DNA from 2 places in the Entomobacter blattae genome. Region 2 is predicted to be linked to the other one. Evidence: predicted binding sites of a transcription regulator. Region 2 holds the regulator's gene; the other holds the start of a gene.
What was found. Region 2 encodes HrcA, which represses chaperone genes, less so after heat shock. Its sites were predicted from a motif close to GTTNGCACTCNCNNNNNGNGAGTGCNAAC; they were not measured.
Positions count from the first base shown of each region.

Region 1: groES (co-chaperone GroES) is a predicted target of HrcA. The motif match lies at 1,903-1,931, and genes of this name have one in related genera.

Region 1 is NZ_CP060244.1:1,491,145-1,495,836, forward strand. It holds gene JGUZn3_RS06600 (dienelactone hydrolase family protein) at 942-1,607, opposite strand; gene groES (co-chaperone GroES) at 2,053-2,343, shown strand; gene groL (chaperonin GroEL) at 2,450-4,084, shown strand; gene JGUZn3_RS06615 (cold-shock protein) at 4,353-4,556, shown strand.
Region 2 is NZ_CP060244.1:315,620-320,311, reverse strand. It holds gene JGUZn3_RS01400 (MMPL family transporter) at 1-95, shown strand, start outside; gene rdgB (RdgB/HAM1 family non-canonical purine NTP pyrophosphatase) at 398-1,012, opposite strand; gene rph (ribonuclease PH) at 1,068-1,805, opposite strand; gene hrcA (heat-inducible transcriptional repressor HrcA) at 2,150-3,238, shown strand; gene JGUZn3_RS01380 (aldo/keto reductase) at 3,395-4,360, shown strand; gene JGUZn3_RS01375 (penicillin-binding protein 1A) at 4,485-4,692, shown strand, end outside.

The DNA of each region.
Region 1 (4,692 bases), 1.2 Mb from region 2:
TGATCCAGCCCTTATGAAGGCCTGCAAATGGGTTGAAGCCGTGATCCTTCCGCTTGGGGAGCAATCGCGGGGAAAGGCCGATTTGGTATCGTTTTTTGCAGTCCCCCCCCGCCTGATCTTCTAACTCCTGGTAACTTCCGGTAACTCTTGGGGGCTTCTAATTTTTTGGTCTTCTAACCCTTGGGGGGCTTCTGAAAGGAGGCTTACAATCCTATACAGCAACAGCAATAGGGTGCAAATTTGAAGGATATGCAGATTTAATGGATAGCCCTAAAGCTTTCTGTTGAAGCCAAAGCAGTCGTCAAAAGAGGGGGCTTTAAGTGGGATGTTGACATTCTCCTATAGTGAACTCCCCTGTATAGTAAACTTTTGCTCGTTTCTTGCTCGGTTTTAGAACCTTGCTCCGTTTTAGGAAGATTCCTATAGCATCACCGGTATTTTGCCCTTAGCTGGCGCAAGATAGGGTGGTGGCATCATGGGTTTTCCATGATTGGCTGCTCAAAGATGGTGCTGTGGTATTTAAAAACACCTTACCAAGAAAGAATGCTTGCCTGATTTGTTGATTGTTACTGAGCATATATGGCTTTTATATTTTTGTGTTTGTGTGGATCGTCCTTTCTCTTGGGCTGTTACAGCGAGTTCCCTAAAAAAACCGCCTTTGTGGTAAGGAAGACGGTAGAGGGGGACGATTTCTTGGGGATATGGCCATTATAACCTTGAGGTATGATCCTTATAACAAAGTCTCGTGCTCCAACGGATAGGCTATAGTTTGCCAGTAAGGGCTTTATCCCTGGAACCACCTCTAGTGGTGTTGTAGAGCCGATTACGAGGGTTAAAGCCCTGCGTGGCAGAGTAGTTTCTTGTTTAGGGGGTAATTTTAGGGGCCAAATTTGGGGGCCAAGGCTTTGAGGGGAAAGGGGGGCTTCCCCTCATTGTTTAACCTATAAATATTGTTTAAAAAATTTCAGGGTTCTTTCCTGGGCCAGTGTATAGGCCGCCTTATTAAAGCTGGAACGCTCAGAACAGCCAAACCCGTGCTCGGCCTCTGGATATATAAAAACTTCTACTGTTTCTTCCGGATGGGCTTTTTCAACCTCTTTTACACCTTCTATAGGAATATGGGTGTCTTTACCCCCAAAATGCATCTGCACGGGGCAGTTGGCTTTTCTGTCTTTATTATGGGGAATTCCCGCCCCATACCAGGCTGAAGCTGCGGAAAAAATGGAGGTTGTCGTTGCTGCCTCCCAGGTGAGTGAGCCGCCCCAGCAATAGCCAATAATGCCCTTCTTTCCATCCCCCAGTTTTTCTGCTGCGGCCTGAATGTCTTTTAAGCTGCTTTCTACGGGGATTTTGGTCACTATTTCAACGCCTGCCTTGAAATCTTCTGAGTCGTAGGTCAGCTCAACATCTTTCTTGATACGGTCAAACATGGCCGGAGCAATAACGTGGTAGCCTTCTTTGGCAAAGTTATCGCATACAGCGCGGATATGGTGGTTAACCCCAAAAATTTCCTGAAGAACAACCAGTTTGTGAGGGTTGCCCACGCCTGCCTCGTACGCCTTAAGTTGATGGCCGTCGGCGGCGGTAAGTGTAATAAATTGGCCCATAGAATGCTCCATAGATTAAAGGTTTTGAAATGGCAGCTTTGCTCATCATAGCAAGAAATGCTTTTAAGAATAATCTGCAAAAAAGAAGTAGCAGGGTTGAGCAAAGCACCATGATGGTTTTTCGGTCATTGATTAAATGAAGGGGGGTGAGTTTAGTACAACATATTCCAGAAGAAGAGCGTTCTACTCGGAATGTTTATTTAGCCGTTATAGGGGCTTTCCCCTTTGTTGGGAAGAGATAAGGTTTTGGTAAGTATTTTCTTGACAGAAAAGAGGAACTATATTATTTCCTAACAATAGCACTTGAGGTAGGAGAGTGCTAAAAGTCGTTCTCCCTCAAAATTAAGTGCGAAGTTTGTTTGTAGAAACGCGGCATGACGCGCGTATTAACCGGCAAGGCTGCTTCATGAAGAGCCTGCCATAGAAAAGTGGAGTTTGATCCATTATGACGAAGTTTCGTCCTTTGCATGATCGAGTACTGGTTCGTCGCCTCGATAGTGAAGAAAAGACAGCTGGTGGCATTATTATTCCAGATACAGCAAAAGAAAAGCCTATGGAAGGTAAAGTGATTGCTGTAGGTTCCGGTGCTCGGAGCGAAGAAGGAAAAGTCACCCCGTTGGATGTTAAAGCGGGCGATACCGTGCTGTTTGGCAAATGGTCTGGCACAGAAGTGAAAATTAACGGTGAAGACCTGCTGATCATGAAAGAAAGCGACATTCTGGGAATTATTGGCTAATTCATTCCCTGATCCTGCTTCTTGTTCTGCTTCAGGAAGTGAGGGGTCTCTATGGGTATGAAAAGAGCATTTTCCCTTTTGTCTATTTATTAGGAGTTTTAAGATTATGGCCTCTAAGGAAGTCAAATTTGGCAGTGATGCCCGTGAACGTATGCTGCGTGGTGTCGATATTCTGGCCAATGCGGTAAAAGTGACACTCGGCCCAAAAGGTCGGAACGTTGTGTTGGATAAAAGCTTTGGCGCTCCCCGTATTACCAAAGACGGTGTCTCTGTTGCCAAGGAAATTGAACTGGCCGATAAGTTTGAGAACATGGGTGCACAAATGGTGCGCGAAGTGGCCTCTAAAACAAACGATATCGCTGGTGATGGCACAACAACAGCAACAGTTCTTGCACAGGCTATCGTTCGTGAAGGCGCAAAAGCGGTTGCTGCGGGCATGAACCCTATGGATCTTAAGCGTGGGATTGACCAGGCAGTCGGTGTTGTTGTTGAACAGCTGAAAAAAAACACCAAAAAGATTACCACCCCTGCTGAAACGGCTCAGGTTGGAACCATTTCTGCCAATGGTGAAAAAGAAATTGGCGATATGATCAGCCAGGCCATGCAGAAAGTGGGCAATGAAGGTGTTATCACCGTTGAGGAAGCCAAGGGCCTGCATACCGAGTTAGATGTTGTTGAAGGGATGCAGTTTGATCGTGGATACATCTCTCCCTATTTTGTTACCAACACCGAGAAGATGACCGCTGATCTGGATAGCCCTTATATCCTGATTCACGAGAAGAAGCTTTCTTCTTTACAGCCTGTTCTTCCATTGCTGGAAAGTGTTGTTCAGTCTGGCAAGCCATTGCTGATTATTGCTGAAGATGTAGATGGGGAAGCTCTGGCAACCCTCGTGGTGAACAAGCTGCGTGGTGGGCTGAAAATTGCCGCTGTTAAGGCCCCAGGTTTTGGCGATCGTCGTAAGGCCATGCTGGAAGATATTGCTATTCTGACTGGTGGCCAGGTTGTAAGTGAAGACCTTGGCATTAAGCTTGAAAACGTTACGCTTGATATGCTCGGCCGTGCTAAGAAAGTTCATATCGATAAAGAGAACACCACAATTGTGGAAGGCAATGGCGGCAAAAACGACATTAAAGCCCGTTGCGGCCAGATTCGGGCCCAGATTGAAGAGACAACCTCTGATTATGACCGCGAAAAACTGCAAGAACGCCTCGCTAAACTGGCAGGTGGTGTTGCTGTTATCCGTGTTGGTGGGTCTACCGAGGTGGAAGTTAAGGAACGTAAAGACCGTGTAGATGATGCCCTGCATGCCACACGTGCGGCTGTGGAAGAAGGGATTGTTCCTGGGGGTGGTACAGCTTTGGCTCGTGCCTCTCTTGAGTTGTCCAAGCTGAAGGTTCACAATGATGATCAGCGCGTAGGGGTAGAAATTGTTCGCCGTGCGCTGACTTCGCCTTTACGCCAGATTGCTGAAAACTCTGGTGAAGATGGAGCCGTTGTTGCTGGCAAGGTGCTGGAAAGCAAAGACTATGCTTTTGGTTTTGATGCTCAACAGCTTGAATATAAGGATCTGGTGAAGGCTGGTATTATCGATCCAACCAAAGTGGTGCGTGCAGCTCTTCAGGATGCAGCCTCTGTAGCCGGTCTTTTGGTTACCACAGAAGCGATGATTGCAGAAAAGCCAGAGAAAAAACCTGTTCCTGCCGGTGTTGGCGGTGGCATGGGTGATATGGATTTCTAGTTTTTTTCTATTATCCCTTTCGAAAAGGCCCCATTATTTGGGGCCTTTTTGTATTTTTACTGTTTTTTGTGTGCTGAACATACTTTTGTTACTTTTCGTAACCGTTATTCGGTGTTACAAACATAGAGGGAAAGTGTACTTTCCTGCTCCATCTTTAAGGTGGGGGTAAAGTTTGGTATATGTTCATTTTGTCTCGGCAGGGCGAATATATAGCTTGTTATGTTAATTTAGGCCCCTTGGGGCTGCTTACTAAAAAGGATACACGGTAATGGCCACAGGCACCGTGAAATGGTTCAATACCACTAAGGGTTACGGTTTTATTATGCCAGAAGATGGCGGCAAAGATGTGTTTGTTCATATCACTGCCGTTCAGGCTGCAGGCTTGCGTGATTTGGCAGAAAATCAACGTATCAGCTATGAAGTTGTTACTGAGCGTGGGAAAGCAGCGGCAACAAACCTGAAGGTTCTGTAAGAATCTTTTTTGTTGTAGCGTAAGGGAAACCGCCTTTTGGCGGTTTTCTTTTTTTATAAAGGTTTTTTACGAGTGCTTACTTTTAGAGATTCGTCACATTCATTATAGGTTTAAACATAATAGGATAAGGTGATGA
Region 2 (4,692 bases):
GGCGTATGTTGTTATTATCCCTTGCTTGTACGTTGGTTGCCTCTTTAATATTTCTTCCTGCTTTTATGCCTAATCGCCCCAATATTGATGAATAACACCCTATCTTAAGGGAGGGGGGTATTAGGGCAGCCATAGAGCTGTATGTTTCTCTTAATAAAAGAGAGTTTTACGAGAGGGGCTAGCAGAAGGTGGCTATTCTCTCTTCTTATGAAAGGGAGGCAGCAAAATATAGCGGCTTTCTCTTAAAGAGTGCGTGTCTGTTCGTTGCCCTATCAAGTGGGAAGGTTTCTTGGAGAGAACAACCTTAAAGAACGCTCCTTAGAGGTCATTAAGGCTGAGTATTAGGCCCTTCTCGCGCGATGTTAATGCCTATTATGACAAGAGGCATGAAAGCTTGTTAGAGGAGTGGGAGACTATGTTTACGGAGTTGGGCAAAAGCAAGAAAGCGGTGGCTAAGGGCATTTTTTTCCGCTTCAGGCATTTCTGCGAATGTTTTGTCATATCCCTCTGGCTGAAAGACGGGATCGTATCCATGGCCCTTATCCCCACGGGGTGGCCACACAAAAGTGCCATTAACCTGGCCCTCAAAACTATAGGCGGGGCCTTGGGGCCAATAGAGGCATAATACGCAAGAAAACCAGGCCCGGCTCTTTTCCTTTCCTTTTAAAAGCGTGTGGATACGATGCATGGCAAAGGAAAAATCTTTGTTGGGGCCAGCCCATCGGGCTGAATAAATGCCCGGTTGTCCATCAAGTTCTGCAACACAAAAGCCAGAATCATCGGCCAAGGCCGGCAGATTTGTGGCTTGGGCTGCATGGTGGGCTTTAAGCAAAGCGTTGCCGGCAAATGTTGTTTCTGTTTCATCAGGCTCTGCTAGATTAAGGGAGCCTGCGGAAACAACGGTGATTTCATAAGGGGAGAGAAGGCTATTAAATTCTTGTAGTTTTCCCTTGTTGTGACTGGCAAGAACAAGGGTTTCTCCCCGTGTTAGGCGCTGGTACGAGCTAAGCATAGGATAAAGCCATTCTAGGAGTTAAAAAGCAGAAACGGGTACAGTGAGTGGGGTGTTAGGCTGTCTTACGGGATTTTTCTGCGTGCAAAGCTTTGTTCTGGTAGGTGAAAAGACTTTGTGTGCCTTCTTGGGCCAGTGCAAGGAGAGAGTGCATTTCTGTGCTGCTAAAGGGTTTTTCTTCGGCAGTCATCTGGATTTCGACAATTCTGTTATCCGCTGTAAGAATAAAATTGGCGTCTGTGGCAGCTGAGCTATCTTCTTGATAGTCTAAGTCGAGCAGTGGTCCGTGAGTGTCTAGCCCACAAGAAACAGCAGCAATTTGCCCTGTTATGGGATGGTGTTGTAGGGCTTTTTTCTGGAGAAGGGAATCAAAAGCCAAATGTAAAGCCACCCACGCCCCGGTGATAGAGGCGCAACGGGTACCTCCATCAGCATTAATAACATCACAATCCAGCGTTATGGTCATCTCTCCCATCAGCTTACGATTAACAACAGCCCTGAGGGAGCGGCCGATAAGGCGTTGTATTTCCTGGGTTCGGCCAGATTGCTTGCCCTTGGCCGCTTCGCGGTTGGTGCGCGTATGGGTAGATCGGGGGAGCATGCCATATTCAGCGGTAACCCACCCTAGGCCCTGATTACGCAAAAAAGGGGGCACCTTGTTTTCTACTGTAGCAGCACAAATGACTTCAGTGTTTCCCATGCGGATTAAAACAGAGCCTTCTGCATGGTGGGCAAAGCCCGGTTCAATGGAAACAGGACGGAGTGCATTGCGCGCGCGGCCAGAAAAACGCATTATAAACCCTTTATATGTTAGTGTAGAAAACCGTAATACACATAAGCCAACAAAAAAGTGAAAGCAAAGGGAAATTATAAGGGAGTGGGCCGCTTTGGCTGAAAAAAGGGTTTATTGATTGTCAATTTTATAGAGATAGGGAATATTTAAAACTGGTTGGGTAAGCTTACATTGAGTGGGATGAACTTACATTGAAGTGATATACAGAAAAAGGGTTATGCAGAGAGATTGTTATGCAAAGGGATTAAAGTAACGCCCTTTTTTATTCCGGAAAAATAACCTGTAAAGAGATGCCCATTTTATAAAGGGCAAAACACGACGTGATTGGGCAAGGTGGAGAGCATATGTCGGACAGAAAAGAGAGAGGTGGGTGGATACAAAATAAAAGCCAGTATTTATCCTCTTTGGGGCTGGATACCAGGTCTGCTGCTATTTTACGCGAAATTGTAGAAGAATATCTCGAAACGGGGGGACCGATTGGCTCTCGAACCCTTTCCGAGCGGCTTTCCGTTTCTCTTTCTCCTGCCACTATTCGTAATGTTATGGCCGAGCTGACAGAAAGTGGCTTGCTTTTTGCCCCGCATGTTTCGGCTGGGCGTTTGCCCACAGATAAAGGCCTGCGTTTGTTTGTCGATGGGTTGCTCCAATTAGGGGGGGTGAGCGAGCAAGAGCAAAAGCTGATCGCCCAGGCCCTTAACAGTAAAGGGCGTTCCTTACAAGATTTGCTTTCTGAGGCTTCAGGCATGCTTGCTGGCCTGTCTTCAGCAGCAGGGTTGGTTGTTGCTCCTAAAGGAGAGGGAACAATTAAACATATTGAGTTTATTCCCTTAAGTGCACAAAGGGCATTGGTGGTTTTGGTCAATACAGATGGGCAGGTAGAGAACCGTGTCATCGAAATTCCGGCAGGCTCTCCGCCTTCAGCCTTAGCACAGGCCAGTAACTACCTTAACTCCCGCTTTTCAGGGCTGACTTTGGCGGAGTTACGCTTGCTTGTGGGAGAAGAAATGGCAGCCAACAAGACAGAACTTGATCAATTGGCGGTGAATGTTGTGGAAAGTGGTCTGGCCACCTGGGCCGATGGGGATAAAGGGGGCACATTATTTATTAAAGGGCAAGGAAGCTTGCTGACAGATATTACCGAACTGGAAAAGCTTTCGACCATTCAGCTCTTGTTTGAGCGTTTAGAAACACAGGAAATTATGCTTCAACTTTTGGATCTGGTCGAGGAATCCGATGGGGTTAGAATATTTATCGGGGCAGAAAGTAGCTTGTTTGGGGTTTCAGGTGTGGCAACCATTGTTGCTCCTGCACGCAATAAGCAAAACCGTATCGTAGGGGCAATCGGCGTGATTGGCCCTACGCGCATCAATTATGGTCGTATTATCCCTGTTGTAGACTATACGGCCCGTCTGCTAGGGCGGTTTCTGGAATAAAGGTCGTGTTGCTTGTTGCGGTATTTCAGACAAATCCCAATATCTCTTTAATAAAGAAGAAAATATTGGGAATAAATTTTAATCACTATAAATTTTAATCAATGATTAGTGTATACCAGAATTAACGTATGACAGAATATGGATTGGAATAAGAAATTGGGTGATATCAAAAAAGAAGCTCTTCCTGATGCAACAAAAGCCGGCACTTATCGCCTACGCACCGATAGCCGTGTGAGAGAGGAGCTGGATATTGTCCGGCTAGGCTTTGGGGCTATGCGGATAACAGGCAAGGGGATATGGGGCTATCCCCCCGACATAGAGCAGGCAAAGGCAACCTTAAGGAAGACCCAAGAGCTGGGGATTAATTTTATTGATACCGCCGATAGCTATGGTCCTTTTGTGAGCGAAGAGCTCATTCGAGAAACATTATATCCCTATCCTAAAGGGCTGATTATTGCCACCAAAGGGGGGCATACCCGGCATGGCCCCAATATTTGGCGGCCTATTGGTAATACAGACTATCTTCGTCAATGCGTGCTGATGAGCCTGCGCAGGCTTAAGGTGGAGCGTATTGACTTATGGCAACTTCATCGGGTGGGAATAGATGTTCCGCCTGAGGCGCAGTTCCAGCTGATGGGGGATTTACAAGCTGAAGGGCTTATTCTTTATGGGGGGTTATCCGAAGTCTCAGTGGAGATGATCAAGCGGGCTTCCCAGTATTTTACGGTGGCGACCGTGCAAAATCGTTATAATCTCGTCAACCGTCACTCAGAAGATGTATTACAATATTGCGAGGATAACGGTATTGGTTTTATTCCCTGGGCGCCGTTGGCAGCAGGGTCTCTGGAAGGAGAGAATGGCAGGGAGTCTGTGCTGGTAGAAATGGCTAGGCGTAAAAAAGTTACACCGGGACAGTTATCTTTAGCATGGTTATTAAGGCGCTCTCCAGCCATTATTCCTATTCCTGGTACGTCTAATCCACAGCATTTAGAGAGTAATACCAGAGCTGCTGAAATAGAGTTAACAGATGAAGAATTTGTCCAGATTGATGAATATGGCAGAAATGAGTGGCACAAAACAAAAACCACAAAAATTGTTAAACCAATAAAACATTCCTATTAAATAGCGGGTTCAAGATATTTTTTATTTTTTAAAGTCTGTTTTTCTGTTAAATGGGCATAGCCAAGGAATAAATGAACAGATGCAATTTCTATATTGCTCTTAATATTAAAGCAGGTGCCCCCATATGTCTCTGCAGTTTGATAATGCAGAAAAAAAACCATTACCCGATCCTGGTCTAGAAAAAAGGCGGAGCCCGCCACTTTTAAGGCGGCCGCGTTTTCGTATGTGGCGCCGGCTGGTGGGTGGGGTACTGGGTGTTGTGCTGCTTGGCGTGATCGGCGGTGGCAGTGTTTTTATTGTGGGTTACGAAAAGCTGGTGGGAGACTTGCCAA